4 regions of the Planococcus notacanthi genome follow, and region 2 is predicted to be linked to each of the others. Evidence: riboswitches for the same ligand, from Rfam matches in the RefSeq annotation. Region 2 holds a riboswitch; each other region holds the start of a gene.
What was found. A riboswitch is a leader RNA that binds a small molecule or an ion and turns the genes downstream of it on or off. The one in region 2 is predicted to bind S-adenosylmethionine.
Positions count from the first base shown of each region.

Region 1: another riboswitch for S-adenosylmethionine. It lies ahead of QMA01_RS10590 (methionine ABC transporter ATP-binding protein); the one in region 2 lies ahead of sat (sulfate adenylyltransferase).
Region 3: another riboswitch for S-adenosylmethionine. It lies ahead of metK (methionine adenosyltransferase); the one in region 2 lies ahead of sat (sulfate adenylyltransferase).
Region 4: another riboswitch for S-adenosylmethionine. It lies ahead of QMA01_RS09830 (methionine ABC transporter ATP-binding protein); the one in region 2 lies ahead of sat (sulfate adenylyltransferase).

Region 1 covers NZ_JASDCQ010000002.1:611,879-619,079, reverse strand. Annotated here, with positions in the region: gene QMA01_RS10615 (DMT family transporter) at 1-519, opposite strand, end outside; gene QMA01_RS10610 (helix-turn-helix domain-containing protein) at 624-854, shown strand; gene metX (homoserine O-acetyltransferase MetX) at 918-1,931, opposite strand; gene QMA01_RS10600 (O-acetylhomoserine aminocarboxypropyltransferase/cysteine synthase family protein) at 1,944-3,236, opposite strand; SAM riboswitch class I at 3,337-3,453, opposite strand; gene QMA01_RS10595 (glycerol-3-phosphate acyltransferase) at 3,588-4,229, shown strand; SAM riboswitch class I at 4,354-4,468, shown strand; gene QMA01_RS10590 (methionine ABC transporter ATP-binding protein) at 4,604-5,635, shown strand; gene QMA01_RS10585 (methionine ABC transporter permease) at 5,625-6,275, shown strand; gene QMA01_RS10580 (MetQ/NlpA family ABC transporter substrate-binding protein) at 6,316-7,149, shown strand; gene QMA01_RS10575 (M20 family metallopeptidase) at 7,178-7,201, shown strand, end outside.
Region 2 covers NZ_JASDCQ010000004.1:396,010-403,210, forward strand. Annotated here, with positions in the region: gene QMA01_RS15225 (SLC13 family permease) at 1-1,056, opposite strand, end outside; gene sat (sulfate adenylyltransferase) at 1,075-2,238, opposite strand; SAM riboswitch class I at 2,374-2,480, opposite strand; gene QMA01_RS15235 (NAD(P)-binding protein) at 2,741-3,373, shown strand; gene QMA01_RS15240 (YehS family protein) at 3,408-3,923, opposite strand; gene QMA01_RS15245 (hypothetical protein) at 4,122-4,334, opposite strand; gene QMA01_RS15250 (CarD family transcriptional regulator) at 4,527-5,042, shown strand; gene QMA01_RS15255 (MarR family winged helix-turn-helix transcriptional regulator) at 5,119-5,583, opposite strand; gene QMA01_RS15260 (GH1 family beta-glucosidase) at 5,710-7,140, shown strand.
Region 3 covers NZ_JASDCQ010000001.1:1,500,397-1,507,597, forward strand. Annotated here, with positions in the region: gene QMA01_RS07335 (gamma carbonic anhydrase) at 1-447, shown strand, start outside; gene QMA01_RS07340 (response regulator transcription factor) at 511-1,212, opposite strand; gene QMA01_RS07345 (aldehyde dehydrogenase family protein) at 1,382-2,917, shown strand; gene QMA01_RS07350 (iron-containing alcohol dehydrogenase) at 2,942-4,159, shown strand; gene metK (methionine adenosyltransferase) at 4,218-5,426, opposite strand; SAM riboswitch class I at 5,627-5,739, opposite strand; gene pckA (phosphoenolpyruvate carboxykinase (ATP)) at 6,152-7,201, shown strand, end outside.
Region 4 covers NZ_JASDCQ010000002.1:469,868-477,068, forward strand. Annotated here, with positions in the region: gene lepB (signal peptidase I) at 1-528, shown strand, start outside; gene QMA01_RS09820 (pyridoxal phosphate-dependent aminotransferase) at 602-1,765, opposite strand; gene QMA01_RS09825 (carbon-nitrogen family hydrolase) at 1,852-2,640, shown strand; SAM riboswitch class I at 2,692-2,793, shown strand; gene QMA01_RS09830 (methionine ABC transporter ATP-binding protein) at 2,862-3,875, shown strand; gene QMA01_RS09835 (methionine ABC transporter permease) at 3,865-4,536, shown strand; gene QMA01_RS09840 (MetQ/NlpA family ABC transporter substrate-binding protein) at 4,549-5,379, shown strand; gene QMA01_RS09845 (GNAT family N-acetyltransferase) at 5,445-6,008, opposite strand; gene QMA01_RS09850 (carbohydrate kinase family protein) at 6,086-7,045, shown strand; gene QMA01_RS09855 (OsmC family protein) at 7,042-7,201, shown strand, end outside.

The sequences.
Region 1 (7,201 bases), on a different contig from region 2:
CGCCTTGAGAACAGATTTACTTACCAGCGCATAAACTGCAAAAGAAAATCCAGCGCCCAAAGCCATAGCGATGCCCACCGGATCCACCAGTTGCTGGCCTTTATTGGCAAATAACAGCACGCAGCCGGTTAATGCCAGAAGCGTCGCACTTCCCCAGATTCGGTCAGGTTTTCGGTTTAAGGCTATCCACTCGATCAATCCTGTTAGTACAGGTGCGCTTCCGATGGTGACAACGGTGCCGATAGCAATTCCAGTCATCTGGACGGAAGAAAAAAATAAAGGTTGGAAAAGCGCCATACTGATGGCTGCAAGAATAGTGGCAGGCCATGGAATCGTCCGGACCGATAGTTTCCTGGCTACAATTACGAACAACAGTAAAGAAAAACCGCCAATTGCTAAACGAAAAGCGCCGATTGATAGCGGATGGACTGCTCCTTGAAAAAAAGACTGGGCTGTACCTGTGGTTCCCCATAAAATTGCAGCCAGCAAAACCAATAAATACGCCATATAATTCAACATCAACACCCCTATTTTTGAACTTCTTCTTCTAACATACCATGGCATCAATGGTTTGAGATAGCGGTCTTCTTCTATTATAATAAAAGAAAAGAGGAGGAGATCCCATGTATATGACAGTCCAGGAAACTGCCGCATTTTTATCCATGCCTGAAGAACAAGTCAATCGCTACGTATTGGAAGGCCGTATTCGCGCAGTCCATGATGGGGAGCAGTACATGATCAACACCTCTCAGTTCGGAACACATTTCCAACAGCTGGAACAGGCCAAGCAAGCGCTGGAGGAATGGCGAGCCACGCCGATTCCAGACGATGTGGATATCAAGGACGAGGATTAACCAAAAAAAACACCTGATGTGGGATTGGATTCCCGCCTCAGGTGCTTTTTCATCAAATCCCGCTTAGCGTGTAAGCTCTGGCACTAATAAGCTTTTTAATTTTTCTTCGATAAAGCCGCCCCATTTTTCAAATTCCACGAGAAAACCATCATGGCCAAAATCGGTTTCAATGATCTCCCAGCTCGCATCCTTTTGCTCTTCAAGCCAAGGAACCAGCAATTCACTCGGATACAGCAAGTCATGCGTAAATGATAGAGCATAAACCGGAACATCAAGAATGGTTTCTCCGATATCGTGTGTGTTCATTGCTTTCAGCAGCAACAGGTAGCTATTGGCATCAAACCGCCCTGCCAGCTTCTTCCCTTGGTAATTCAAATAAGACTGCACATTGAATTCTTCTCCGGCTTTGCTGCGTCCGAAGCGCTGATTGAACATGCTGCCGCTGCGATAAGTGACCATTCCGGCCATTCGCGCGATTTGAAATCCCTTCAGCTGATCTGAGCTTTCATAATTCCCTTCATTGAAATCCCTATCGTTTTCAATAGCTTGAATTCCAATATGGTTAAAGGCGAGGCCATAATCGCTGTAATAAGGAGTAACAGCCAATGGGAGAATGGCATCCACAAATTCAGGGTACAATTTTCCCCACTCCAAGGTCTTCATGCCTCCGAGCGAACCGCCCAACACTCCTGCAAGATGATTGATGCCTAGTTTCTTTAACGCATTATATTCTGCGCGAACCATATCACGTATCGTCAGGGTCGGGAACTTAGCACGGTATGGCTGCCCTGTTTCTGGATTAATAGACAATGGGCCTGTTGATCCGTGGCTGCCTCCCAACACGTTAAAAGTGATCACTTGAAAAACATCTGTATCCACCGGCTTGCCTGGTCCGATTAACCCTGCCCACCATCCCGGGTTTTCTTCGGATCCTATTGCATATTGATCGCCCGTCAATGCGTGGCAGACCAGCACAGTTGGAGCATTTTCATCTCCATGACGTTCGTATGCCAGCTCTACATGATTTATCGTCTTCGTTGAATCCAGGGTTAATGAGCCAATGGATACTGTCGCCATTCAAATCCCTCCTTAAACGTTTTCCAAAACTGCGGCCTGAATGGCCTGCTCCAAATCGGCGATTAAATCTTCCGGATTTTCCAAACCGACCGATAAGCGGATCAATTCTTCCGTTACACCCGACGATTTCAGCTCTTCATCATTTAACTGCTGATGTGTAGTTGAAGCCGGATGGATGATCAACGACTTGGCATCTCCTACGTTCGCAACATGGGACCAGAGAGCCACACTGTCGATTACTTTGCGGCCCGCCTGCCGTCCGCCTTTGATGCCGAAATTGACAATCGATCCGAAACCGTCATTTTTCAAGTATTTTTTAGCCAATTGATGTGATGGATGATCTTCAAATCCAAGGAAGTTGACCCATTCGATCTGCGGATGCTGCTTCAAGTAGTCTGCAACAATTTGAGCATTGCTGCTGTGTTTCGGAATACGCAGGTGCAAAGTCTCCAGTCCTTGGAGCAAGGCATGTGCACTTTCCGGGCTCAATGAAGGACCGAAGTCACGAAGCAGCTGGACACGCAGTTTTGTCGCAAATGCAGCATCCGGTACATCGATGCCATAACGCAATCCGTGATAGCTTTCATCCGGCTGTGTGTAATTCGGGAAACGTGGATTGTCCCAATTGAATTTTCCTGCATCCACCGCAACACCGCCGATGGTCGTGCCGTGTCCACCAATCCATTTTGTAGCGGAATGAATGACCACATCAGCACCGAACTCGATCGGGTTGCTGCCATATGGTGAAGCAAATGTATTGTCAATCAATAAGGGAAGCCCGTTTTCATGGGCGATTGCCGCTACTTTCTCTACATCAAAAACGTTCAGGCTCGGGTTGCCGATAATTTCTCCGAATACCGCTTTTGTCTTATCGGTGATTGCCGCTCTAAAGTTTTCAGGATTGGTTGCATCAACAAATATGGTTTTAATGCCGTAACGCGGCAACGTATTGGCGAATAAATTATAAGTGCCGCCGTACAGGTTGCTGTCCGCTACGATTTCGTCTCCTGCTTCAGCAATATTTAAAATGGAGAACGCAATTGCCGCCATTCCTGAAGATAATGCGACTGCAGCAGTCCCGCCTTCCAATAACGCCACGCGCTGTTCAAATACATCAACTGTCGGATTCATGATGCGTGAATAGATATTGCCGGTGTCTTTCAGGCCGAAAAGGTCTTGTGCATGCTGCGTATCTTTAAACACATAAGAAGTGGTTTTGTAGATCGGCACCCCTCTCGATCCTGTTGTTGGATCCGCCTGTTGTCCGCCATGCAGCAATAAAGTTTCTGGTTTTAAGTTTGTCATTTTCTATTCCCCCTAATTTTTTTATTCATGAAAATCACCGAAGAGGACAGCAAAAAGCCCCCTTCGCTAAGAAGAGGGCCGTAAATTACGGAGTTACCTCCTCTCATCTGTCAGAACCTATCGTTCGGTTCTGTAGGAATTAGCACCTTTCCAGACATGGTCGTCTGTTGGTTGCCGGGCATCACAGGGCCTATCCCTCCGCCACTCTTGATAAGAGTTATTAAATTTAGTTTTTAGTCTTGTTGAGAAGTATAAAAATTTTAACAAGGTTTGTCAACCCTATTAGTCAAAAAATTTTGAAACCTTGTTTCTTCCCAAACGTTATCTTCTAGTATAGAAGGAGGAATGAATATGCTTGGATGGGTTCTGCTGTTGTTTATCGCAGGCTATGGAATCGGTTGTTTGCACGGTTCCCTCGCAGCACAATTTTTATCTGGGGTGAATGTCAAAAAAGAAGGCGTCAAAAATTCCGGTGCTTCCAATGCCGCCATCGTGCTGGGTTGGAAATACGGTTTGCTGGTTGCTTTGATCGATATTATTAAAGGCTTTGCCGCTGTCGCAGCTTGTCGTTTTCTGCTGGAAAAGGGTGCCTTTTCCCCCGAAATCATTTGGACTTTTCTATTTATAATAGGTGCCGGTGTCGTATTCGGCCATAATTTCCCATTCTATATGAACTTCAATGGCGGCAAAGGCACGGCTTCGGTGATCGGTGTCATGCTGGCACTGGACTGGAAGCTCGGGCTGGTTGGCCTGGCACTGCTCATCGGTGTTTCGCTTGCGACCAATTATTTGGTCATTGGTGTACTGGTCCTTTACGCAGTCTATTTTGTTATCGCTTTCGGTCCTGCCGTCGGACCATGGCCATTGCTGACAGCTTGTGCCTTATTTGCTATGGCCATATGGAAACATAGCGAAAATATTATTCGAATAAAAAATGGAGAAGAGAAGAAAGTTTCCTCCATTTTCAAAAAGAAACCAACAAAACCAGTCTGAAAGCGGTTCCAAACTCATTATTCTCTTCATTTCAAAGATTGTGAAATAAATATCAATAATTCCCTTGACTTTTTTGTTATTTCACCATAAAGTAAGAACCACGAATCGAATAGCATACATCACTTTCTTATCAAGAGAAACCGAGGGACAGGCCCTAAGACGTTTCGGCAGCAGATTTGTTTAAAAGCAAAAACTGTGCCAACTCCTGCAGATGCTCTAAAGCATTTGGAAGATGAGAATTAGATGGTTTCAACAGGAGCCCTCTTTTTTCTTATGGATGAGAAAAAAGAGGGCTCCTTTTCCATTTTCTCAGAAGAATGTGAGACACCGTCGATTTAATAAGATCCATTACAGCATGAGGAGGTTCAATCACCATGATTCAATTCGAAGGCGTCGCCAAGACCTACCAATCCGGGAAACAAGAAATCCATGCCTTGAACGGGATTGATTTGACCGTCGAAACCGGCGAGATTTACGGAGTCATCGGCTTTAGCGGAGCCGGAAAGAGTTCATTGATCCGCACCGTGAACCTGCTTGAACGTCCTTCTGCAGGACGCGTCTTAATCCAAGGGAAAGACATTTCCACTCTATCCAGCAAAGAAATCCGAACCATCCGTAAGGACATCGGCATGATTTTCCAGCATTTCAATCTGTTGAGTTCAAAAACGGTTTACCATAATGTCGCGATGCCATTGCTGCTCGCTAAGACATCGAAAAATGAAATTGATGAACAAGTGAAGCAACTGCTGGACTTTGTCGGACTGGCCGATCAGGCACAAAAATATCCCGACCAGCTGTCAGGCGGACAAAAGCAACGCATCGGCATTGCCCGAGCGCTTGCAACCAACCCTTCCGTTCTGTTATGCGATGAGGCAACATCAGCGCTCGACCCCCAAACGACCAAGTCGATTTTGGACCTATTGCGCAAAATCAATAAAGAATACAATATCACCATCCTGCTCATTACTCATGAGATGGGAGTTATCCGGGAAATTTGCGATAAAGTGGCTGTGCTTGAAGCAGGAAAAGTGATCGAACAAGGCAGCGTCTTCGACATTTTCTCAAATCCGCAGCAGCCGACCACCCAACGGTTTGTCCGTTCTGTCATGAACGATGAACTTCCGGAAACCCTGCTTGCGCAAATCCGCAATGCCCAAAGCGATAACGCGATCTATCGACTGCAGTTTACAGGAAATTCCGTCGGCCAACCGTTCATGTCCCGTGTCTCGCGTGAATTTAAAGTTGACTTGAACGTGCTGTTCGGCAACATCACCGAGTTGCAAGGTGTTCCATATGGCAACTTGATCGTCGAATTTGCCGGCGAACCTAGCGAAATCCAATTGGCTTTGTCCTCTATCCGGAAAAGCAATATTGATATAGAGGAGGTCAATGATTATGTCCGTTAACTACGATCAGATTTTAGAAGCTTTATGGGAAACCATTTACATGACCGGCGCGGCATTCGGCTTTTCCCTATTGATCGGCTTCCCGCTTGGCATCCTGCTGGTGGTCACCCGCAAAGGCCATCTGCTGGAAAATGAACCGGTTTCCAAAGTATTGAATATCGTCATCAACATATTCCGCTCAGTTCCATTCATCATCTTGATGGTTGCCATCATTCCGTTGACTCGCCTGATCGTCGGCACGTCCATCGGAACTGCAGCCGCCATCGTCCCACTGGTCTTTTACGCAGGACCTTATATTGCAAGACTTATCGAAAACTCCTTGTTGGAAGTTGATAAAGGGGTCATCGAGGCAGCTCAAGCCATGGGAGCCACGCCGATGCAGATCATTTTCCGCTTCCTCATTCCTGAGGCTTTGAGTTCACTGGTTCTGGCCTTGACCATTGCGATTGTCGGCCTGATCGGAGCGTCCGCAATGGCAGGCGCTATCGGGGGCGGAGGCCTTGGCGATTTGGCCATCACTTACGGTTACCAACGATTCGATACGCTTGTGATGTTCATCACCGTCGCAATTCTCGTCGTACTCGTACAAGGCGTCCAATCGCTCGGCAATGTATTATCACGAACTGTCAGACGCAATTAAAAAATAAAAATAACCTAGAAAAAAACTGGAGGAATTACTCATGAAAAAAATTACAGCATCCGCATTATTGGCAGTTTCAGCTTTGGTCTTGGCAGCTTGCGGAGACGACAGCAGTTCAGAAGGAAACACGAAAGTGACGCTTGGCATCAGCGGTTCCGATACTACTATCTGGGATTACATTGCTGATAAGGCAGAAAAAGAAGGAATCGATTTGGAGATTCAAACCTTTTCTGATTATGTCGCGCCGAACCTGGCACTTGCCGAAGGCGAACTTGATTTGAATGCATTCCAAACTATTTCTTACTTTGATGAATTCGTCACAGAACACGATATCGACATTGTTCCGATCGGTTCTACGGTAATTGCGCCGATGGGCCTGTATTCCGATAAATATGAGTCGATTGACGAAATTCCTGAAGGCTCCCAAATCGCAATGCCGAACGAAGCCACCAATATGGGCCGTGCCCTGTTGCTGCTTGATGAAGCGGGATTGATCACGCTTTCTGAAGATGCCGGCCTTACCGGAACAGCAGAAGATATCATCGACAATCCAAAAAACATTGAAATCATGCCGATGGTTTCCGGCCATACCCCTCGTGCTTTGCCGGATGTCGCAGGATCGGTCATCAATAATGGTGTCGCAGTTGATGCCGGCTTGAATCCGACAGAAGATCCGATTGCCGGTGAAAGTGATACAGCTACCCCTTATATCAACTTGATTGCCGCAAATGCGGAAGATGCCGATAATGAAGCTTACTTGAAAATCGTTGAATTGTATCAGCAAGAAGACACAGCTGATTTCATCATCGAACATACAAAAGGGGCTCAGATTCCGACTGTCGTGACAGTTGATGAACTGGTCGATTACCAATAAAACAAAACCTAACTTAGGAGGAGTTCCAATGACACTTATCAAGGAAGCAGTC
Region 2 (7,201 bases):
TTTGCTTTTGATGCGCTCGTTATTGCGGTGAACGGCCATTACACCTGCATCAAAGCGTGAGCGGAACTGGGATTGCTTGATGGTTTTTGACAATAGCGACGATTCATGGGAAACGACAGCTTCTGCAAGCTGCGTATTGCCGTTTTTCAAGTCATCCAATTGGAGGTTTGTACCCGTCTTTAAGGTCAGACCTTTTCTTTTTTGGAGATCTGCGATGGTGGCAATGAGCCCGGTAAAGATTAAGCGGTCTCCAGACTGGATGACCGTTTTGGAGCTGACCGACGAAATCCGTGTCTGATTCCGGATGATTTCTATCAAGTACAATCCCTTTAAATCACGTAATTTAGCTTCTTCCACTGTTTGGTTGATATGTGGAAAGGTTTCTTCCACCACCATTTCAGCAATGTATTTCCGGGAATCTTCAGCCACCTGTTGGCTGAATCCTTTATTCTCGGGCAAAAGCATATTGCCGATGGTGAATAGATAGATCAAGCCGACAATAGTGATGGGGATGCCGACAATCGCCAATTGGAACAGTGAAAATCCAGGAAGCCCATAATCGATCAGCATACCGTGGACTACCAGATTCGTTGAAGTTCCCATCAGCGTGATGGTCCCTCCTAAAATCGTTACATACGACAAAGGAATTAAAACCTTTGATGGTGCAATGTTCCTTTCTTCACACCATTTCTTCAATAATGGGGTCAGTGTCACGACAATCGGCGTGTTATTCAAAAAAGCAGAGATTAACGGAAGCGGCAGAAAAATACGGAACAGTGAACCTTTCAGGCTTTTGCCCTTGTTCAGCCAGCCAATCATCATCTGGTCGATTAGGCCATGCTTTTGTACAGTCCCGACTACGATGAACAATAAGGCGATGGTCAGCATTCCCGGATTGGAAAAGCCGCGCAACGCTTCTTCTGTCGTTAAAATTCCAGACAGCAGCAAAACCACCAATGCCGAAAACACAATCATATCTGGGCGGGCAATTTCAAAAAGGAGCGCACTGACCATAGCGATGATGACAATTAGCACAAAAACCATTGAGACTGACATGGGCAACCATCCTTCAATTTAGTTACTTGTTACGGTCTCCCGCAAGCCTTTAATAAGTACATCGGCTACTTCCGGACGGGAAAACTGTTTTGGCGGTTTTTCTCCGTTGCGAAGCAATTCGCGCACTTTCGTACCGCTTAAATGGACGTGGTTTTCTGCAGTGTGCGGGCACGTTTTGGCTGTTGCCATGTTCTCACATGCATTGCAGTAGAACGAATGCTCAAATTTAAAGATTTGGATGCCCAGTTCTTCTTCAAACTGGCTGATGAACTCCTGTGCTTCGTATGTGCCGTAATAGTCACCGACCCCTGCATGGTCGCGGCCGACGATAAAATGCGTGCAGCCGTAGTTTTTGCGGACAATGGCATGAAGAACCGCTTCTTTTGGCCCTGCATAACGCATTGCTGCTGGATAGATCGCGAGGCGTGCTCTATCTGCCGGATAGTAATGCTTTAAAATGACCTGGTAACTTTCCATCCGGACTGCCGCTGAAATGTCATCTGATTTCGTTTCACCGACTAACGGGTTCAACAACAAGCCGTCGACTACTTCAAGTGCTGCTTTCTGAATATATTCATGTGCACGGTGCACGGGGTTGCGCGTTTGGAAACCGACAATCGTCTTCCAGCCAAGTTCCTGGAACAACTGGCGTGTTTCAACTGGGTCCAAGTGGAATTCCTCGAATTCGCTGTGGTCTGGTCGATTCAATAAAGTAATCGGACCAGCTAGGTAAACATCGCCGCGTTCGTATAATTTCTTCACACCGGCGTGTGCTTCTTCTGTTGTTCCGTAAATTTTCTGTGCTTCCAATTGCTTGTCATATGCGTACTTTTCCGTCAGTTCGATTGTTCCGTAAATGACGCCGTCTTCGCCTTTCAAAGCAATTTCATCCCCGACCTGATAGCTGTCCGCTTCTTCTGCCGTAACCGATAGCGTAATTGGAACACTCCAAACCGTTCCATTGCTGAGACGGGATGTATGTACCACACTTTCATAATCTTTTTGGCCGAGGAAGCCGGTCAATGGGCTGAAGCCGCCGATTCCGATCAATTCCAAATCCGAGATTGCCCAATCCGAAATGAATAAAGAAGGAAGCGACTCTGCATTTTTCAATGCCTTTTCTCTTTCACTGCCCGTCACCTGTCTGTTTACCAAATCTCCACCGTGTGCTTTGCTTGTCATTTCATTACCTCCAAGGTTAGTTTTATGTAGTGCCGTCTATTTCAAAAACGTTCTGAAACCAAATCTCCAAGGCGTTCGGACAAAAAGAAAAGGACCCTCTTCGACAAGAAGAAGGTCCGAAAAAACAAAACGATCTTCTTATCTTCTAGGCTATTGAAAGCCTATTGGAGTTAGCACCGTTTCCTTAAAGGAGGGTTGCTGAGACATCAAAGGGCCAATCCCTCCGTCTCTCTTGATAAGAACGCATATTCAATTTTCATTTGAATTGTTTGAAATATTTGATTTCACAAAGTATATAATAGACTATTCCTAGTGTCAAACTATGTTTTAAGTTTTTTATTTTTTTCTATACAGAAAAGTTAGTCTATCAACAGGTGATGGATAAAAAATATTTTTCTAATGAAAAAATGAGATCTGAATTACCAGGATGAATTGAATAGCGGCCACAAAACGCATAGAGATTATTTTTGGTAATATTAAAAGAGTTGAGGAGGCGGAGAAGATGACGGTGATTCCGATCATGATTGAAATGAAAGGAAAAAAAGTGATTGTGGTAGGTGGAGGACGCATCGCGAAGCGCAAGCTGAGTGGTTTGATAGATAGTGGAGCAGAGCTGTTGGTCATCAGTCCGGTGGCCGATCCTGCCATAATCGCTTGGGATGATGAAGGTAAAATTCTCTGGAAGCAGAAATGTTTCGAGCCAGCGGATGCCGAAGAGGCTTTCATGATGATCATCGCCACCGATGATCCGGCTACAAACGCAGAGTCCAGAAAAGCTGCACCTTCCAATTGCCTAGTGAACGCCTCTGATGAAGCGGAGGCTGGCAATATCCATTTCCCTGCTCATGTCAAAAGGGGAAAATTGAGCATCGCAGTTTCTACAAACGGCGCCAGCCCGATGCTTGCAAAGAAAATCAAGCAAGATCTGAAGTCTCAGTTTGATGAAAGTTATGAACAATACCTAGATTTTCTTTTTGAAGCAAGGCAGCTTCTCAAGAAAACAACAATTTCAAAAAACGCAAAAGAAGAATACCTCCGTGGCTTTCTGGATGAATCCTTTTTACAAGTTGCGTCACAAGAAGCGTCACTCCGGGAATTGCGGCTTTTGATGAATAATAAAAAGGACTTGGAATAATTCATTCCAAGTCCTTTTGAGCTGATAAAGAGCGTTAACTTCTGTACTTGATCGCCAAGCCTTTCAAGAAATTGCGCGCATAGCGGTCTCCGCATTCTTTATAGTTTTTATGTCCCACTTTTCGCAGCAATGCACCCAGCTCGCCTCTTGTCACCGTGACGCCTGCCAAATCCCAAATCTCCAGCATGTCCTCACTGTTCAGCTGCAAAGCGATTTTCACTTTCTTCAAAAGCAAGTTGTTGGAACGCTCGTTTGTCGATTCCGGGAATTCAGGTTGCCCTGGTTTCGGCTCCTGACGGCCTCTCTTGAAAATGATGAAGCCATTCAAAAACGATTCAAACAGATGGTCATCCGCTCGGATGTAGTCATCGTTATCTTGTTCGGCCCAAATGCTGTCATCCTCTTCTTCGCTTTCAGGTGTTTTCGTCAGCACTTTCAGCACTTCGTCCTTGCTCAAATCAATGCCGCCCAATTTAAAAATCTCGACCATATCGTTATTTTTTATATCCAGTGCATAACGCAATCTGATCAATAAATCATTATTATCCATTTTCTTTGCCTCCTGTTGATTTCCAGTAATGAATGCTTATCCACTATAAAGAGAAACTTCAATCAGTGGGGGTTTTCTTCATCCCCCACTGATTGTTAGTTGATTCACTGACCGTAAAGCGGGATAAATCCATCCCTAATAATAGCACATAATTCACAGTTCATCAGGCTTCCGGAAAGACAGCAAAAAAAGACAGCTTTATATCGCTGTCTCTTGATTTTCTTTATTTTTAATGTCTTTTAATTGCTTTACTTTATCCTGTAGAACCGTAATAATTTCCAGGGATTCAGGGTCATTTAATGATTCATCATAAAAAAACTGCAGGTCCCGTTCAATATCCGCAAACCGTTCATTATAATGCCTCAGTTTTTCCGCAATGATCAATTGCTTCGCTTCTTCTACACTCTTCATTTTATTGTGACCTCCGCTTTGATGACCAACTAACCTATTCTTTTCTAGTTTCCCTTTTCTAAACCTTTTTAACCCTTTATTTTTGTCTTTTCTGTGTCTATAGATACATCCAATTAAATTGTCAACCTAGTTTACAATTTAGGTTTTTTATGTTATGATGAATTTAGTTGAGATAAGTTGAGGAGGAAAAAAATGTTCACTATTGGAGATCACATCATTTATTCCGCCCATGGTTTATGTAGAATTGACGATATTCAGGACGTAACCGTTTCTGGCGTCACCAAGCAGTATTACAAATTGCATCCTTTGGAGAATACCCGAGTGACCATCAGTACACCAGTCGACAACGAAAAAGTTGTCATGCTGAAACTTCTTCAAAAAGAAGAAGCCCTTGAAATCATTGAAACGTTCAAGCAGCCTGGAGGCGAGTGGACCAACCATCCAAACTCCCGCTTAAAGAAATATTCTGAAGTTATCAATACGGGAGAACGCATGGAAATTGCGAGAGTCGTCAACACGCTGATGCGCAAGAAGTTCGAAACGCAACTAGAGAAAAAGACGCTCTATGAACGCGATTATAAACTTTTAAACAATACCCAAATCATTCTTTTCAAAGAACTGGCACGTGCGCTTGGCACCAGTTTTGAGGAAATCAATAAACAAATCAATGACATGATCAAGGAAGATGAACCTCTTCCGGTCGTGTAATAACTGCTTTTCACTATACAAGAACGCCCTGCTTCATCAACCGATTGATGAAGCAGGGCGTTCTTCGAATTTTCGGCTAAATACCCCAATCGGATTTCAAAATGTCCTTGAGGATTTCCATGTGATCGGGGCCGATTTTCTCAGCGACTTTATTTTCCAACTGAACTTTTAGCGCTTCGTTTTTCTCGTAGCATTCTTCCCCAAAAGCCGTCAGCCGGATACACTTTTCTTTTTTATTATTTTCCACATTCCTTACTTCCACTAATCCTTTAGAAGCTAAATTTTTAATGAACTTATGGATCGCCTGCCTGGAAATATCCACATTTTTCGTAACGTAGGCAATGGTGGGCTGTTTTTTATAAATGCGTGCCATAATGTACCATTCAGAATTGGAAATATGGAATTCGCTATTATCATTCCATGCCTTCTCCGAAATTCTCCGCGTTGTTATATGGCGTTCGCTTATCAAATCGATCAAATTCAACTTCTGTAATTCCGCGTCCGGGGCCAAACAGTTCACTCCTATCATCTTCTTCGCCATTTAATATACCGATTCCATCTGGCGAAGTCAATTTGTAGAAATACTTACAAGTTTGCGGAAAGTGGTCTGGTTCCCCTCCCTCCTGTTATACTCTGAATAATAGCTGAAGATGGAGGTTTTTAAGTTATGCAAAACAAGGACATTCCACGGAAATTTCCACATGACTTTTTATTCGGTGCAGCTTCTGCTTCCTATCAAGTAGAAGGCGCCGCCAACGAAGATGGTAAAGGGCCGACCAATTGGGACGTCTTTTCCAAAATTCCCGGCAAAACATTCGAAGGCACCAACGGCGACATCGCCGTCGACCATTATCATCGCTACAAAGAAGATATCCGTTTGATGGCAGAGATGGGTCTGGAGTCATACCGCTTCTCCGTTTCATGGGCACGTATTTTGCCGGACGGTGACGGCAGTATTAATGAAAAAGGGCTGAAATTTTATAATAACCTAATCGATGAATGCCTGAAATACGGCATCGTTCCGTTTGTCACGCTGTATCATTGGGATTTGCCGCTGGCACTTGAAAAAGATGGCGGCTGGACCAATAAGCGGACAGCAGAAGCTTTCGTCAAATACGCAGATATCTGTTTCCGATCGTTCGGTGACCGCGTCAAGCATTGGATCACTTTCAACGAAACCGTTATGTTCTGTGGATTGGGCTATTTGAAAGGCGCCCACCCACCAGGCATTCAGAACGATGTAAAGAAATACTTTCAGGCGACCCATCATGTTTTCTATGCACACGCCAAGGCAGTGGAAACCTATAAATCGCTCAAGCAATACGGTGAAATCGGAATCACCCACGTCTTTCTTCCGGCTTATAGCGTCGACGACACCGAAGAAAACTCGAGAGCCGCCGAGCATGCCAATGCCTATGAGACCCACTGGTATTACGATCCGATTTTAAAAGGCGAATATCCTCCGTATGTTGTGAAGCACCTGGAGGAAAAAGGCTGGACGCCCGATTGGACTGGCGAAGAGCTGGACACTTTGAAAAGAAACGCTGACCACAATGATTTTATCGGACTCAATTACTACCAGCCCATCCGTGTAGAAAAAAATCATGAAGCCGTTTCTTCTATCGAACATTCACGGGAGACTTCTACGTTGGTTCCTGGCAGTCCTTCTTTCGATGGCTTTTACCGAACTGTCAAAATGGACGATAAAACTTATACCAAATGGGGCTGGGAAATCTCGCCACAAGGGTTTCTGGATGGACTCCATATGCTGAAAGCGCGCTATGGGGACGTCAAGATGTATGTTACAGAAAACGGTTTGGGTGATGAAGACCCGATCATCGCCGGTGAAATTGTCGACATTCCGCGAATCAAATACATTGAAGAACATCTAAAAGTCATCAAAAAAGCCATAAGCCAAGGCATTAACCTGAAAGGTTATTACGCCTGGTCTGCCATTGATCTGTTAAGCTGGCTCAATGGCTATAAAAAGCAGTACGGCTTTATCTACGTCGACCACAAAAATGGATTAAACCGCAAGAAAAAGCTGTCATTCCATTGGTATAGGCAAATAATTGAGACACGTGGAGAAGAGCTTTAGTACCCTTAATACAATCAGCCAGTTGCGAGATTCACTACACGCCACTGGCTGATTGTATTTT
Region 3 (7,201 bases), on a different contig from region 2:
ATCTCGGGTGATGTGACGATTGGCGCCCATTCATCGGTTTGGTTCAACACGGTTATCCGCGGCGATGTCTCACCAACCATTATCGGCAATAAAGTCAATATCCAGGATCTTTGCATGCTTCATCAAAGCCCTGGCAAAACCTTGCTTTTGGAAGATGAAGTGACCATTGGCCATCAAGTGACTTTGCATAGCTGCATCATCCGCAAAGGGGCGCTGGTAGGCATGGGGTCCGTCATTCTCGACGGAGCGGAAATCGGAGAAGGCGCATTTGTCGGAGCGGGCAGCTTGGTTCCTCCCGGAAAAGTCATTCCACCCGGCATGCTTGCGCTCGGCCGTCCCGCAAAAGTGGTCCGTGAACTGCGCGAAGATGACAAAATCGACATGGAACGCATCGTTCGCGAATATGCGGAAAAAGGGGCTTATTACAAGTCTCTTCAGAAAGAATAAAATCTGTTAAACAAAAGAAGCAGTGGACTTAGTCCATCGCTTCTTTTTGTATGTAAAATCCTTTTATGAAATCAATCCGCTCCTGATTGCTTCGCCAATGGCTTGTGCCCGGTGCTTGACGTTCAATTTTTTCATTGCGGATGCGATATAGTCCCTTGCGGTAAATTCACTGATTCCCATATTCATGGCCATTTCCTTTGTGCTCCACCCTATTGACAACTGTTCAAGAACTTCGATTTCCCGTGGGCTCAATTTATGTCCCATATGTTTATCATCAAATAAAGACAATTTGATAAACGCCCTCCCGAAATAATTTTCTGCCGATTGGACCATCGACTCTTTATCGCTTTCTTCCCCTTTGTACCCATCAATCAATACGCAGCCGATGACCATCGCTCCTGTTTTGATAGGCACAACGAGAACAGAAGAAAGCTTATATTTTTTCACATATTTTGCAGGCAACTCAGAATGATCTTCACTAACGGTTATGTAGCGGGCTTTCTTATTCAGAACAGCCTCGTAAATTGGCTGGATTGTACGGATGTCTTCGCGAATAGCATCCTGGTTGAGCATTGATCCGTCAGCATGCAGCGAAAAAATCAATTCACTGATGAAGTTGATGGGTGAATAAGAAAATAATGAGAGCCTTGAAAATGGAAATAAGATGAAAAAGCCTTCGACTATCCGATTGATTTTGTCTTCAGTACTGCCTGTATCCAATAAACTATCGATAAACCGCTCTGCAGAAACCGGTAAAACCTTCATCTATCTGCCTCCCTCTTCACCCCTACATTTTCAGGGATAGACTTATACACCGCGCAAATTTACACTCTACTTGAAAGCCCTTACATTTATTTTTGAATATTCCGTCTTTTCATCAGTTAAGCTTCATCATATCTTGTCTTATAGAAAAATTCAATTAGGGGGTAAAGCCATGTCCATTCAAGTTGGAGTACAAAAATTTTCACATTTCATCAACGGCGCTTGGGTTTCTTCTTCAAGCGGCGAAACTTTCGACGTCCATAATCCCGCTACAGGTGAAGTAGTGGCAAAAGTTGCAAAAGGTTCGGCGACAGAAGTCGACCAGGCAGTTGAAGCAGCCCTGGACGCTTTTGAAAATTCCGGTTGGAGCCAAATGACTCCGTTGGAAAGAGCCGAGGCACTTAACCGGATTGCCGACGCCATTGCGATGAATAAAGATGAACTCATCTACTTGGAATCATTGACTTCCGGTGGAACTGTCCGACGCATTGCAGGGAACGACATTATGAGCATCATCGACCTGTTCCAGCAAATGGCGAAATTTGTTGTGGACTACCCGTTCACTGAAACATTGCCATCGCCGCTTTTCCCAGGCCCTGCCCATAACTTTGTCTGGCGGGAACCAATCGGCGTATGCGCAGCCATCACTCCATGGAATATGCCCCTATTGATTGCGGCTTGGAAAATTGCGCCTGCTCTCGCTACCGGCAACACCATCGTATTAAAGCCGGCCAGCCATACACCGGTGACCGCTCTGCGCTTGGCTGAAATCATTTCACAAGTCGTTCCTCCCGGTGTCATCAATGTAGTCGCCGGATCCGGGACTGAAGTTGGCGAACCGCTTGTCCGCCATCCGAAAGTCAGCAAAGTTGCTTTTACCGGTTCAACTGAAGTCGGGCGCAATATCATGAAAATCGCAGCCGAATCAATCAAGAATATCACCCTCGAACTAGGCGGCAAGTCGCCTAATATTCTGTTGGAAGACGCAGATCTTGAAATCGCCTTGCCCGGCAGCCTGTTCGGTGTCTTTCTCCATTCGGGCCAGCTATGCGAATCGGGCACTCGCCTGTTTGTTCCAGACTCGCTCCATGATGTCGTGGTCGAAAAACTTGCCGAACTGACAAAAACGCTGAAGCTTGGCAATCAATTGGAAGAAACGACTGCTATGGGCCCCGTCATCTCACAGCGGCAGAAAGAGACCATTCTTTCCTACATTGACACCGGCATTAAGGAAGGTGCCCGGCTAGTCTGCGGCGGAAAAGAAGCTGTAGTTGAAGGGTTTGAAAACGGTTATTTTATCGAGCCGACTATTTTTGCGGATGTCACCAACGATATGGCTATCGCGCAGGAAGAAATCTTCGGTCCGGTCCTGACAATCATCCGCTACAACGATGTGGACGAAGCCATTAAGATGGCCAACGACTCAATCTACGGCCTTGCCGGCGGCGTATGGACCCAGGATGTCAATAAAGCCTATGATGTTGCCCGCAAAATTAAAGCCGGCGTCATCTGGATCAATGACTGGCATATGCTGCGGAATGATGCGCCTTTCGGCGGGTATAAGCAAAGCGGCATCGGCCGTGAAATGGGCAAGTATTCGTTGGACGCCTATACGCAATTAAAACATGTCCATACTTCCATGGTGCCGGAACTTGAGCGCCGCCTTGCATTTGGACTGCTGTTTCCTGAAGGAACAAATGACCACTAATTTTAAAGATTGGGGTGACTCTCATTGATTACAACCTATTCGAATTTCGCATTGATGACCACTATCCACAGCGGCTCCAATACGAGGGCAATGATACCAGACCTATTAAATGGGCTTGGCGCCAAACGGGTCGTGCTCTTCAGCGACCAAGGACTGAAAGATGCCGGTATCGTTGATAAAGTAGCAGAGATATTCCGCTTGACACAAAACGGCACCGGCACTCAATTGGTCGGCATCTTCACCGACATCCAGCAGGATGCGGGCAGTGAATCTGTAAACCGCGCTATCCAGTATGCAAGAGAAATGGCAGCTGACTCTTTATTGGCTGTTGGAGGCGGCAGTGTCTTGGATACCGTGAAAGGCATCAAGTTTGCCTTACACCACGGATTGACCGACATCAAAAAAGCGATCCCGGGCGGTTTGGCACATTATACCTGGCCAGAAGCTCAATTTATTCCCATTCCGCATATCGCCGTTCCGACCACTGCCGGGACTGGTTCGGAAGTATCGCCGATTGCCGTAATCTACAATGAAGAAAAAAAGGTCAAAACAAATATTATTCACCCCTTCATCAGCGCCAATATGGCTGTTCTGGATCCTGATCTAACACTCGGCTTGCCACCGTTCATTACGGCTTTTACCGGATTTGACGCATTGACACATGCCATTGAAGCGCTCGCGTCACCGACAGCAACTGGATTTACCGACGCCTACGCGCTTCAGACCATCCGGATGTTCGAAAAAAACATTGTTGAAGCAGTCAACAATGGCAGCAATATCAAAGCACGCATGGAAATGCTGCAGGCCAGCACCATGGGGATTACTGCTTTCAGCTTCGCGCTGAACGCCATTCCTGTCCATAACCTGGCTCATGCATATGGCGCTCTATACCGCATTCCACACGGACTTGCGAATGCCGTTTTCCTGCCTCATGTTATCGAGATGATTCCAGCCCTGTATTTGCCGAAAATCGACCAGCTGGCGCAGGCCTTAAATGTGGACATTCGTGACAAGTCTCCACAAAATTTGCTCGAGGAAGTAGTACAGAAAATCCGCGATTTGCAGGAAGAAGTAGGCTTACCGAAAGATTTTTCGAAATACAATATTCCTGACGATTCACTGCCGACCACTATAGCGGCAGTCCAGTCAGATCCTGCGGCTATGAATTTTCCACTTCCCGCTGAATTGATAGAAGCGATAGGCAAACGTGTTGATAAACTGCAGACCAGCTCCACTTCATAAAACAGAAAAAGAACGGCCAGGCATCGCTGCCTGGCCGTTCTTTTTTATTGTGTGCTAATTAAATACCAGCTTCTACGCCAGCTTGTTCTTTAAGGATTGCTGCTTTGTCAGTACGTTCCCAAGGAAGATCAACATCTGTACGGCCAAAATGTCCGTAGGCCGCTGTCTGCTTGTAGATCGGGCGGCGCAGATCCAACATTTTGATGATGCCGGCAGGACGCAAATCAAAGTTCGCCCGTACCAAATCGGCCAATTTGTCTTCATCCACTTTGCCGGTGCCGAATGTATCGAAAGCGATGGACACAGGATGTGCTACACCGATTGCATACGCCAACTGCACTTCGCATTTGTCTGCAAGGCCTGCAGCAACGATGTTTTTCGCTACATAACGGGCTGCATAAGCTGCTGAACGGTCAACTTTTGTTGCATCTTTACCAGAGAAAGCTCCGCCGCCGTGGCGAGCATAGCCACCATAAGTATCCACGATGATTTTGCGGCCAGTCAAGCCCGCATCTCCTTGAGGTCCGCCAATAACGAAACGACCAGTTGGATTGATGAAGTATTTAGTATCTTCATCGATCCATTTAGCTGGAACGACTTCATTGATGACGTATTCTTTGATATTGCGTTGGATTTGCTCCAGCGTTACTTCTGGGTGGTGCTGAGTAGAAATAACAATCGTATCTACACGAAGCGGTTGATTGTTTTCATCGTATTCAACTGTCACCTGCGTTTTGCCATCCGGACGCAAATACGGAAGAATTTCTTCCTTGCGCACTTCAGCCAAGCGGCGCGCCAATTTATGCGCCAATGAAATCGGCAATGGCATTAATTCTTCTGTTTCGTTGTTGGCATATCCGAACATCAACCCTTGGTCGCCTGCTCCGATATCGTCCATTTCTTTATCTGTCATTTGGCCTTCACGTGATTCAAGTGCCACATTGACTCCGGCAGCAATATCCGGCGATTGCTCATCGATCGCTGTAAGAACTGCACTTGTTTCTGAATCGAAACCATATTTAGCGCGTGTGTATCCAATTTCTCTTACCGTTTGTCTAACGACTTTTGGAATGTCCACATAAGTGGACGTAGTGATCTCCCCTGCTACTAAAACAAGTCCTGTCGTTACAGTCGTTTCACACGCAACACGTGCGTTTGGATCCTCGGTTAAGATTGCATCCAAAATAGCATCTGAGATTTGGTCACAGATTTTGTCCGGATGCCCTTCTGTTACTGATTCTGAAGTAAATAATCGACGGTTTTTCAAAAAATGTTCCTCCTTATATCCTGCGAGATTGCTCTCGAAATTGATACGGTACTCGTTTCCCATGTCAAGTCCGTTCCGGAATTTCCGGATTGAACTTCAAGCCGTCTGTGGCCTTTCACACGAGGATTAAGGGCATTCCATAAAAAAATCCCTTCACTCATTCGTCATGAGGAAAGGAGAATCATCATAAGCACCTTTCACTCTTATCATCCAAGGCCTGTAAGCCTTGTTTCAGGTTTGGCACCATCACTGCAGTTGCAGCAGGTTGCCGGGTTTCATAGGGCCTGTCCCCTCCACCAGCTCGGAATAAGAGTATCCGTTCAATTTTTCATCATACGGAAATAGTTCGGGGATGTCAACGATTTCGGCGAATAAAATGCTCAAATTTTATTGCTGAATGTTCTCATCCTACGCAGTGAACATTCGTGAAGTTCTTTTCCTATCGGCCAGGAAACTGCAATAATTTCTCATTGGGATTATGTGATTTCATTCAGCTCCTGTTATGATGGGAGTTAGCCCCATCTTTAAAACAATATGACCTTCGAATTTTCCAAGGAGCAACGGCCTCCGTCCTTCCCAATCCCCTAATATAGAACCTTATTTCAATATTTTTTCAATTCTGCAGCGAATTAGTATAGACTAATGAACCTAATGTGTTATACTAATGAACGAATATACATCCTCCCCATCGCCATGGGAATAACAGAAAAGGAAGGTACATATATATGACTTCAGTGAACTTTGCAAACGATTTGAAGGATCTTTTAACTGGCCCAAATGTACATGTTCAATTATCAGTGCCACAATTAGTGGAAGCAGCAACATCCCGCGGAGAAGCGGTTTTGACACGGGAAGGCGCTGTTAAAGCGGAGACTGGGAAATACACAGGCCGCTCGCCGAAAGACAAATACATGGTCGAAGAAGAAAGTTCTAAAAACAAAGTCGACTGGGGCAATGTGAACCGTCCGATTTCCAGCGAAGTGTTCGAAAACCTGTACGCTAAAGTGCTTAAACACCTAAAAGAAAAAGATGCGCTATACGTATTCAAAGGATTCGCCGGAGCTGACCACGAATCCCGTGTACCGATCCAAACAATCAATGAATACGCGTGGCATAACCTGTTTGCCCACCAATTGTTCATCCGTCCGACGGCTGAAGAATTGAAAACGCATGAAGCTGAATTCACTGTAGTCTATGCTCCTACATTCATGGCAGACCCTGCAGTTGATGGGACCGCTTCTGAAACATTCATCATTGTATCGATGGAACAACGCATCATTTTGATCGGGGGTACTGAATACGCCGGCGAAATGAAGAAGTCCATCTTCTCAATCATGAACTACTTATTGCCTGAAAAAGGCATTCTTCCTATGCACTGTTCAGCGAACGTTGGCCAAGACGGCGATGTGACTTTGTTCTTCGGCTTGTCCGGTACAGGCAAAACGACTTTGTCAGCTGATGGAGACCGTAAATTGGTCGGTGATGACGAGCATGGCTGGTCCGATAATGGCGTCTTCAATATCGAAGGCGGCTGCTATGCCAAAACCATCAACTTGTCACGCGAAAACGAACCACAAATCTACGACGCCATCCGTTTTGGTTCTGTCCTTGAAAACGTGGTAGTGGATCCGGATACACGCATCCCTGACTACAACGATGGTTCATTGACTGAAAATACACGTGCTGCTTACCCAATGCAGGCAATCGATAATATTGTAGACCCTTCAATTGCTGGACATCCGAAAACGATCGTCTTCTTGACAGCAGATGCATTC
Region 4 (7,201 bases), on a different contig from region 2:
GAAGATCCGGTAAAAGAGTTTATTTCCTGGATGCGGGTCATCTTTTTGACTGTGCTTATCGTCTTGGGATCACGGTATTTTCTGTTTGAACCGGTAGCTGTCCATGGAGAATCCATGATGCCCACGTTCGAAGAAAATGACAAAGTCATGCTTTTTAAGATTCATACGATAGAAAATTTTGACATGATCGTCTTCAAAGCACCCAATGGCGTCAATTTCATCAAACGGGTAATCGGTGTTCCAGGAGACCGCATTTCAATGAAAGACGATCAGCTGTATGTGAACGGCACTCCCCAAGCGGAACCTTATTTGGATAAGAACCGGAAAGCGGCGGAGCAAGAAGGATTGATGCAGCTGACTGAAGATTTCCAGGAATTTGTCGTACCTGCCGAATCTTATTATGTATTAGGGGATAACCGCTTAAATAGCATGGATTCCAGGGTTTTGGGTTTTATTTCTAAAGACTCAGTCCTTGGTGAAGTGAAAATCAGGTTGTCGCCTTTCGAGCATATCGGTTTTGTGAAATGAATCAGATGTGGACAATCTTCTCAATTTTTAAAAGGACAGCAGCCCCGTATTGGGACGCTGTCCTTTATGCACTCTAAAATAATTTCAAAGCTTCGATGCGATTGACCGCTTCAATGATGCGGGTTTCATCAACCAGTAATCCGACACGGACAAAACCTTCTCCAACATCGCCGAAACCACTGCCTGCCGCAACTGAAATATCTGCTTTCTCAAGAAGGAAGTCGGCAAATTCCACGCTGGTGAAACCTTCTGGAACCGGCAGCCAGGCAAAGAAAGAGCCTTGTGGTGCTTTGATGTTCCAACCGATCCGCGCGCATTCAGCCACCAGGACGTTGCGGCGTTTTTCATAAAGGCCGACCAATTCATCTACGCATTGCTGGTCGGCATTCAACGCCTCTGCCGCAGCCAATTGGACGGCAGGGAACAAACCGGCGAAAAAATGGTCCTGGATCAAGTTCAAGGCTTCAATCATTTTGGAATTGCCGACAGCAAATCCGATGCGCCAACCTGCCATGTTGTAAGTCTTCGATAAAGTGTACATTTCGATGCCAACTTCTTTAGCCCCTTCAGATTGAAGGAAACTGACCGGTTTTTTTCCGTCAAACCCGACAGCTCCATAAGCGAAATCATGGACAACCGCAATGCTGTTGTCCTTGGCGAATTTGACTGTCTCATCGAAGAATTCTTTAGTCGCTACTGCACCGGTTGGATTGTTCGGGTAGTTCAAATACATCAGTTTGGCACGTGAACGGATGCTTCCAGTCAACTCGGCATAATCCGGCAAATAGCCATTTTCCGGATTCAGCCTCATCAGCTCATACCCGATATCTGCAAGCGGGGCTCCCGACAGGTAATCCGGATAACCGGGATTCGGCAGAAGTAATAGATCATCTGGATCCAACAAAGCCAAGGGCAGCTCAACAAGTCCGATTTTCGTTCCTGCCAAGATTGCCACTTCGAGGTCAGGATCGATATCCACACCATACTCGCGTTTGTAAAAATTCACAGCGGCTTGACGCAGTTCCGCTATGCCGCGAAAAGGTGAATATTTATGCGTTTTTGGATCGGCTGCAGCGGTTTGCAGGGCTTTGATAATATGATCGGGCGTCGGCTGGTCGGGATTGCCTTGGCCAAGATTGATGACATCGCGTCCTTCAGCGATTGCTTTGCTTGTTTTGGCCACCAGTGAAGCGAAAAACTGCGTGGGCAAGTTTTGGAGCCGTTTTGAAAAGTCCATGTGATTCTCCTTATTTTCGAAATAATTGCACTTCTACTTCAAATCTTATAGAGTTGAAGGTAACTTGTCTAGTGGAGGAGAAACGAATGAAAATTGCATGCGTTCAAATGGATATCGCTTTTGGTCAGCCGGAATTGAATTATCGGAAGGTCCTGGATTATTTAACGGAAGCGGCAAGCAATGGAGCGGAGACGATCGTCTTGCCTGAAATGTGGAATACAGGATATGCATTGACCGAACTGGATACATTGGCAGACAGCACAAACCGGACAGTGGAATTGCTCAAAAGTTTTGCGAAAGAGCATAAAGTCAATATTGTGGGTGGCTCTGTTTCGACTGAAAAAAACGGAGGATTCTATAATACGATGTACGTTGTCGACAAAGACGGCGGGCTGGTTTCGGAATACGATAAAGCTCACCGTTTTTGTTTAATGGATGAACATATCCATCTTGAAGAAGGCGATACACTTGGCACATTCGAATTGGATAATCAGACATACGGAGGCGTCATTTGTTACGATATCCGTTTTCCTGAATGGATCCGTGCCCAGGCGCTGAACGGTGCAAAACTTGTATTTGTATCAGCGGAATGGCCCGAAGCGCGGATTGATCATTGGCGCATCTTGTTGCAGGCACGCGCCATCGAAAACCAAATTTTTATTGTCGCCTCGAACCGTATCGGCAGTGATCCAAACAATGAATTCGGCGGCAGCACGATGGTGATCGCTCCCTGGGGAGAAGTTCGTTTGGATATGAAGAAAGAGGAAGGCATTGGTTATGCAGAAATCGATTTGGATGAAGTAGAGGAAGTCCGGAAGCGCATTCCGGTATTCGCCGATCGCCGTGAGCAATTGTACGAAAAATTCAAAAAGTAGATTGACACTCGCTGGGGATGCCTGTAACATAAAATTCAATTAAATAACTTAAACTTATCAAGAGAGACTGAGGGACAGGCCCTGTGACGTCCGGCAACCCCCGATTGGGAAGGTGCCAAATCCAACGGAACCCAATGTTCCGAAAGATAAGTCGAGAAACTAAATTTTTCGATGCTTCTTTCTTGATGAAAGAGGCATCTTTTTATTGGCGGGAGGAAGCTATGATACAGATTGAGAAATTGACGAAAACTTACACAACTAAGCATGGCACCGTCACTGGAGTGGATAATGTTTCATTGGAAATCGGAAAAGGTGAAATTTTCGGCATCGTCGGCTATTCAGGTGCCGGCAAAAGTTCGCTGATCCGTTGCATCAACTTGCTTGAACGGCCGACTTCCGGCAGCGTCACAGTAGATGGCAATGATTTGACCAAACTACACAGTGAAAAATTGAGAAAAGCCCGTTTGAAAATCGGCATGATTTTTCAGCATTTCTACCTGATCAGCCAAAAGACGGTGTACGAAAATATCGCTTTTGCGCTTCGGGCTGCAGGCACTCCATCTAAAAATCTGAAAGGCCGCGTGGAGGAATTGTTGGAAATGGTCGGTTTATCAGATAAACGCGATGTTTATCCAGCTCAATTGAGCGGTGGACAGAAACAGCGTGTCGGCATCGCACGGGCATTAGCCAACAATCCGGCCGTTTTGTTATGTGATGAAGCAACATCGGCACTGGATCCGAATACCACATTGTCCATTTTGCGTTTATTGAAAGACATCAATCTTAAATTGAACATCACAATTGTACTGATTACGCATGAAATGAATGTCGTCAAGGAAATCTGTGACCGCATGGCCGTCATGCAAGGTGGCCGTGTCATTGAAGAAGGTCAGGTCTACGACATTTTTGCAGATCCTCAAAAGGAATTGACTAAGGAATTCATCTCCAGCGTCGTCTCTTTCAATGTTCCGGAACATCTGTTGAGCGAATTTACGGGTACAGTAGTGAAAGTGTTGTTCAAAGGGGGAGTGGCCGGAGAAGGCGTAATTTCCGATATGCTGCAGAATTATCCGGTCAAAGGAAACTTTTTGCATGGAGCAATTGAGTACATTCAGGAAAGGCCGCTTGGCGTTTTTATCATGGAGTTGAAAGGGACTTCTTCTGACGTCATGGATGCATTGAAGTATATGGAAAGCAGATCGGCAATTGTGGAGGTGATTCCGAATGGGCGTTGAATGGGGACGAATTATTGAATTATGGCCCGAAATACAGACTGCTTTTTTTCAGACACTGACAATGATCGGGATTTCCTTGGCAGTGGCTTTGATTGTCGGCCTGCCTTTGGGAATCTTGCTGTTCATTACAGACCGCGGCTTATTTCTTGAAAACCGGCCGGTCAATGCTGTGATTGGTTTTATCGTCAATATTGTACGCTCTATTCCGTTTATCATTTTGTTGGTGGCACTTATTCCACTGACGAAACTTATTACAGGAACAACCATTGGCCCGATTGCGGCGAGTGTGTCCCTATCGGTTGCGGCGATTCCGTTTTTCGCACGTATTGTGGAAAACTCACTGCGTGAAATCGATAAAGGCGTCATTGAGGCAGCGATTGCCGTGGGTGCGACACCATGGATGATCATCAAAGACGTTCTGCTGCCGGAAGCGAAAGCAAGCATTATCCAGGGGGTGACATTGACCATCATCAGCCTGGTCGCCTATTCTGCGATGGCAGGCGTAGTAGGCGGCGGAGGCATTGGAGATTTGGCCATCCGCTTCGGCTATTACCGCTACGATAATACGATCATGATTGTTACTGTTGTCATTTTGATTGTGTTGGTCCAATTGATTCAACAAGCTGGCGACTATACGGCGAAAGCCATCGATAAACGATAAGGGGAGAATGACATGAAAAAATTAGGATTTATTTTAGCAGCAAGCGCATTGGCTTTGGCAGCATGCGGCAGTGGAGAAGAAAGCGGCTCTGAAGGAACTGGAGGAGAAGCTTCGAAGGACATTAAACTAGGGGCTACTGCAGGTCCATACAGCGACATGCTGAGCAAGGCGATTGTGCCTGGACTTGAAGAAAAGGGTTACACAGTGGAATTGGTGGAGTTCAGCGATTACATTCAGCCGAACGTAGCACTCGATGGTGGCGATATTGATGCCAACCTGTTCCAGCACACGATTTACCTGGAAAACTTCGAAAAAGAGAATGGCATGGACCTATCCGCACTGATTACGGTGCCAACAGCGCCTATGGGCCTCTACTCGAACCAATACGATTCTTTGGAAGCAATTGAGGATGGAGCAACCATTGCGATTCCGAACGATCCGGTCAACGGTGCACGTGCTTTGCTGATGCTGCAGGATGAAGGCTTAGTCGAGTTGGATCCGGAAGCTGAAGTGCTGCAGGCGTCCGAAAGAGATGTTATTACAAATGAGAAAAACTTGGAATTTCAGCCGATCGAAGCAGGCCAATTGCCGCGGGCAGTTGATGGTTCTGACTTGGCGGCTGTACCCGGAAACTTTGCAATAGCTGCTGAAATGGATCTATTGGATGCATTGGCACTTGAAAACATGCCGGATCAATATCGCAATGTAGTGGCGGTCAATGCAGAAAATGAAGACAGCGAATTAGCAAAGGATTTAGTGGAAATTGTGGAATCGGCTGAATTTGAAGCAGTCATTGATGAAGAATTTGAAGGATTCGGCAAGCCGGAATGGATGGCTGAATAAAAATTTCGATACAGAAAGCCGCTCCAGCGAAAAAATCTGGAGCGGCTTTTTTATGTTGAACAATGTCAGGAAATGGTCTTGACCATATGATGGAAAGGCTCACCGATAATGGTCCAAGGCTCCGTTATGGAATAGCCCAGGCGTTTGTAGAGGCGGATCGCTCCTTCTTTACCAATATCCACATTCAACGAGAGTTTGCCGCCTCCTTCAGCCAACACGCGTTCTTCTGCGAATTCAAATAGCTTCGAGCCGATTCCTTGCCCCTGGTAGGCTGGATCGACTGAGACAGTATCGATATACCATTCGTCAAGATGGGCTTCCGGTTCAATGGAACGATCATGGCCTTGCTTTTTCAGTTGATCAATTAAATAGCGGTCCAGGGCTTCAGCTTGATTGCCGTGATAGAGCACCAAGGCGCCCGCAATAGTGCCATTGACTAAAGCGGTGTAGGTATAGTGATAGCTATGGCGTGTATGTTCCCCGCGTACCATCTCCGCAACTTTTTCCAATACGGCCCCTGGCTCTTTTTGTGCCGTCATATGATCGGCGATTTCACCGATGGCATTAATAATGAGCGGCGCTACGTTTTCTGCGTCTTCTGGCCGTGCTTGTCGTATAATGACATTCATACGGTATTCCTCCTTTTCTTACTCAACAATTAAATTATAGCAAGGAAGAAGCCATTTAACATGAAGGAGGTCAACAGATGGTAAAAACAAAGCACGTCCTGACATACGGAGATGCATTTGTGGATTATATCGCAGCGGATACTGATAATTCTTCGTTCAACCGCCATTTGGGTGGAGCGACAGTGAACGTGGCTGCAGGCATCAGCCGGTTAGGCCTGTCCTCGAGGTTTATCACCATAACAGGGGATGATGAGACATCGGCTTTTGTACGCAACGAACTATTGAAAGAAGGCGTGGATTTATCGCACGCTATTCAGGTGCCTGAAAAGCGGGTAAGCGGTGTTTATATCCACCTGACACCTGAATTTGACCGTGTGTTTGCAGATTATGTCAATGAAACGCCCGATCTTCAAGTTGGAGGACACGAACTGGAGAAAAAGGCTTTTGAAAAGGCCAGCATTTTTCATTTTTGTTCGGGAACCCTATTCCATCCCGAAGCGAGGGAGACGACCCGGAAAGCTCTGGAACTGTCAAAAGAACATGGTGTCCTATGTTCATATGATGTCAATATTCGTCCATTGCGCTGGGAAAGTGAAGAGCTTTGCCGTGAAACAGTTCTCGAATTTCTGCCATCAGCAGATATCGTCAAACTGACGACAGCAGAATTGGATTTCTTAATGGAAACTGAGTCTATGGAGGAAGGGCTTGAACGGTTGTCCGGTTTTGCTATTCCTTTGGTTTTTGTAACGGATGGTGAAAATGGGACGCATGCTGTTTTCCAGAATAAAGTTCATCATGTGCCGGTTGTTCCGGTACAGCCAGTGGACACTACGGGAGCAGGAGATGCTTTTATGGCAGGTGTCATCCGCCACGTCCATTTGCAAGGCTTGCCTGGTACGGAGCAGGAGGTCATTGCCTGTGCTGATTTCGGCAACAAATTGGGAGCGCTTTGTGCGACAAAGGCCGGTGCGTTGACGGCGATGCCGCGCATTGAAGAAATAGCAAAAATCACTAATCAAGGGAGTGGAGCGTTATGACATTGCATAGCTTTCATTTAAAAGCAGATTGGCCAGGTCTCCGCAATGATGTGGGAGACATTGAAGTCGGGGGGCTAAAAACCCAAATATCCATTCCGCCTGAAATGGATGGACCGGGAATTGGTACAAATCCAGATGAAATGCTGTTGGGCGCTG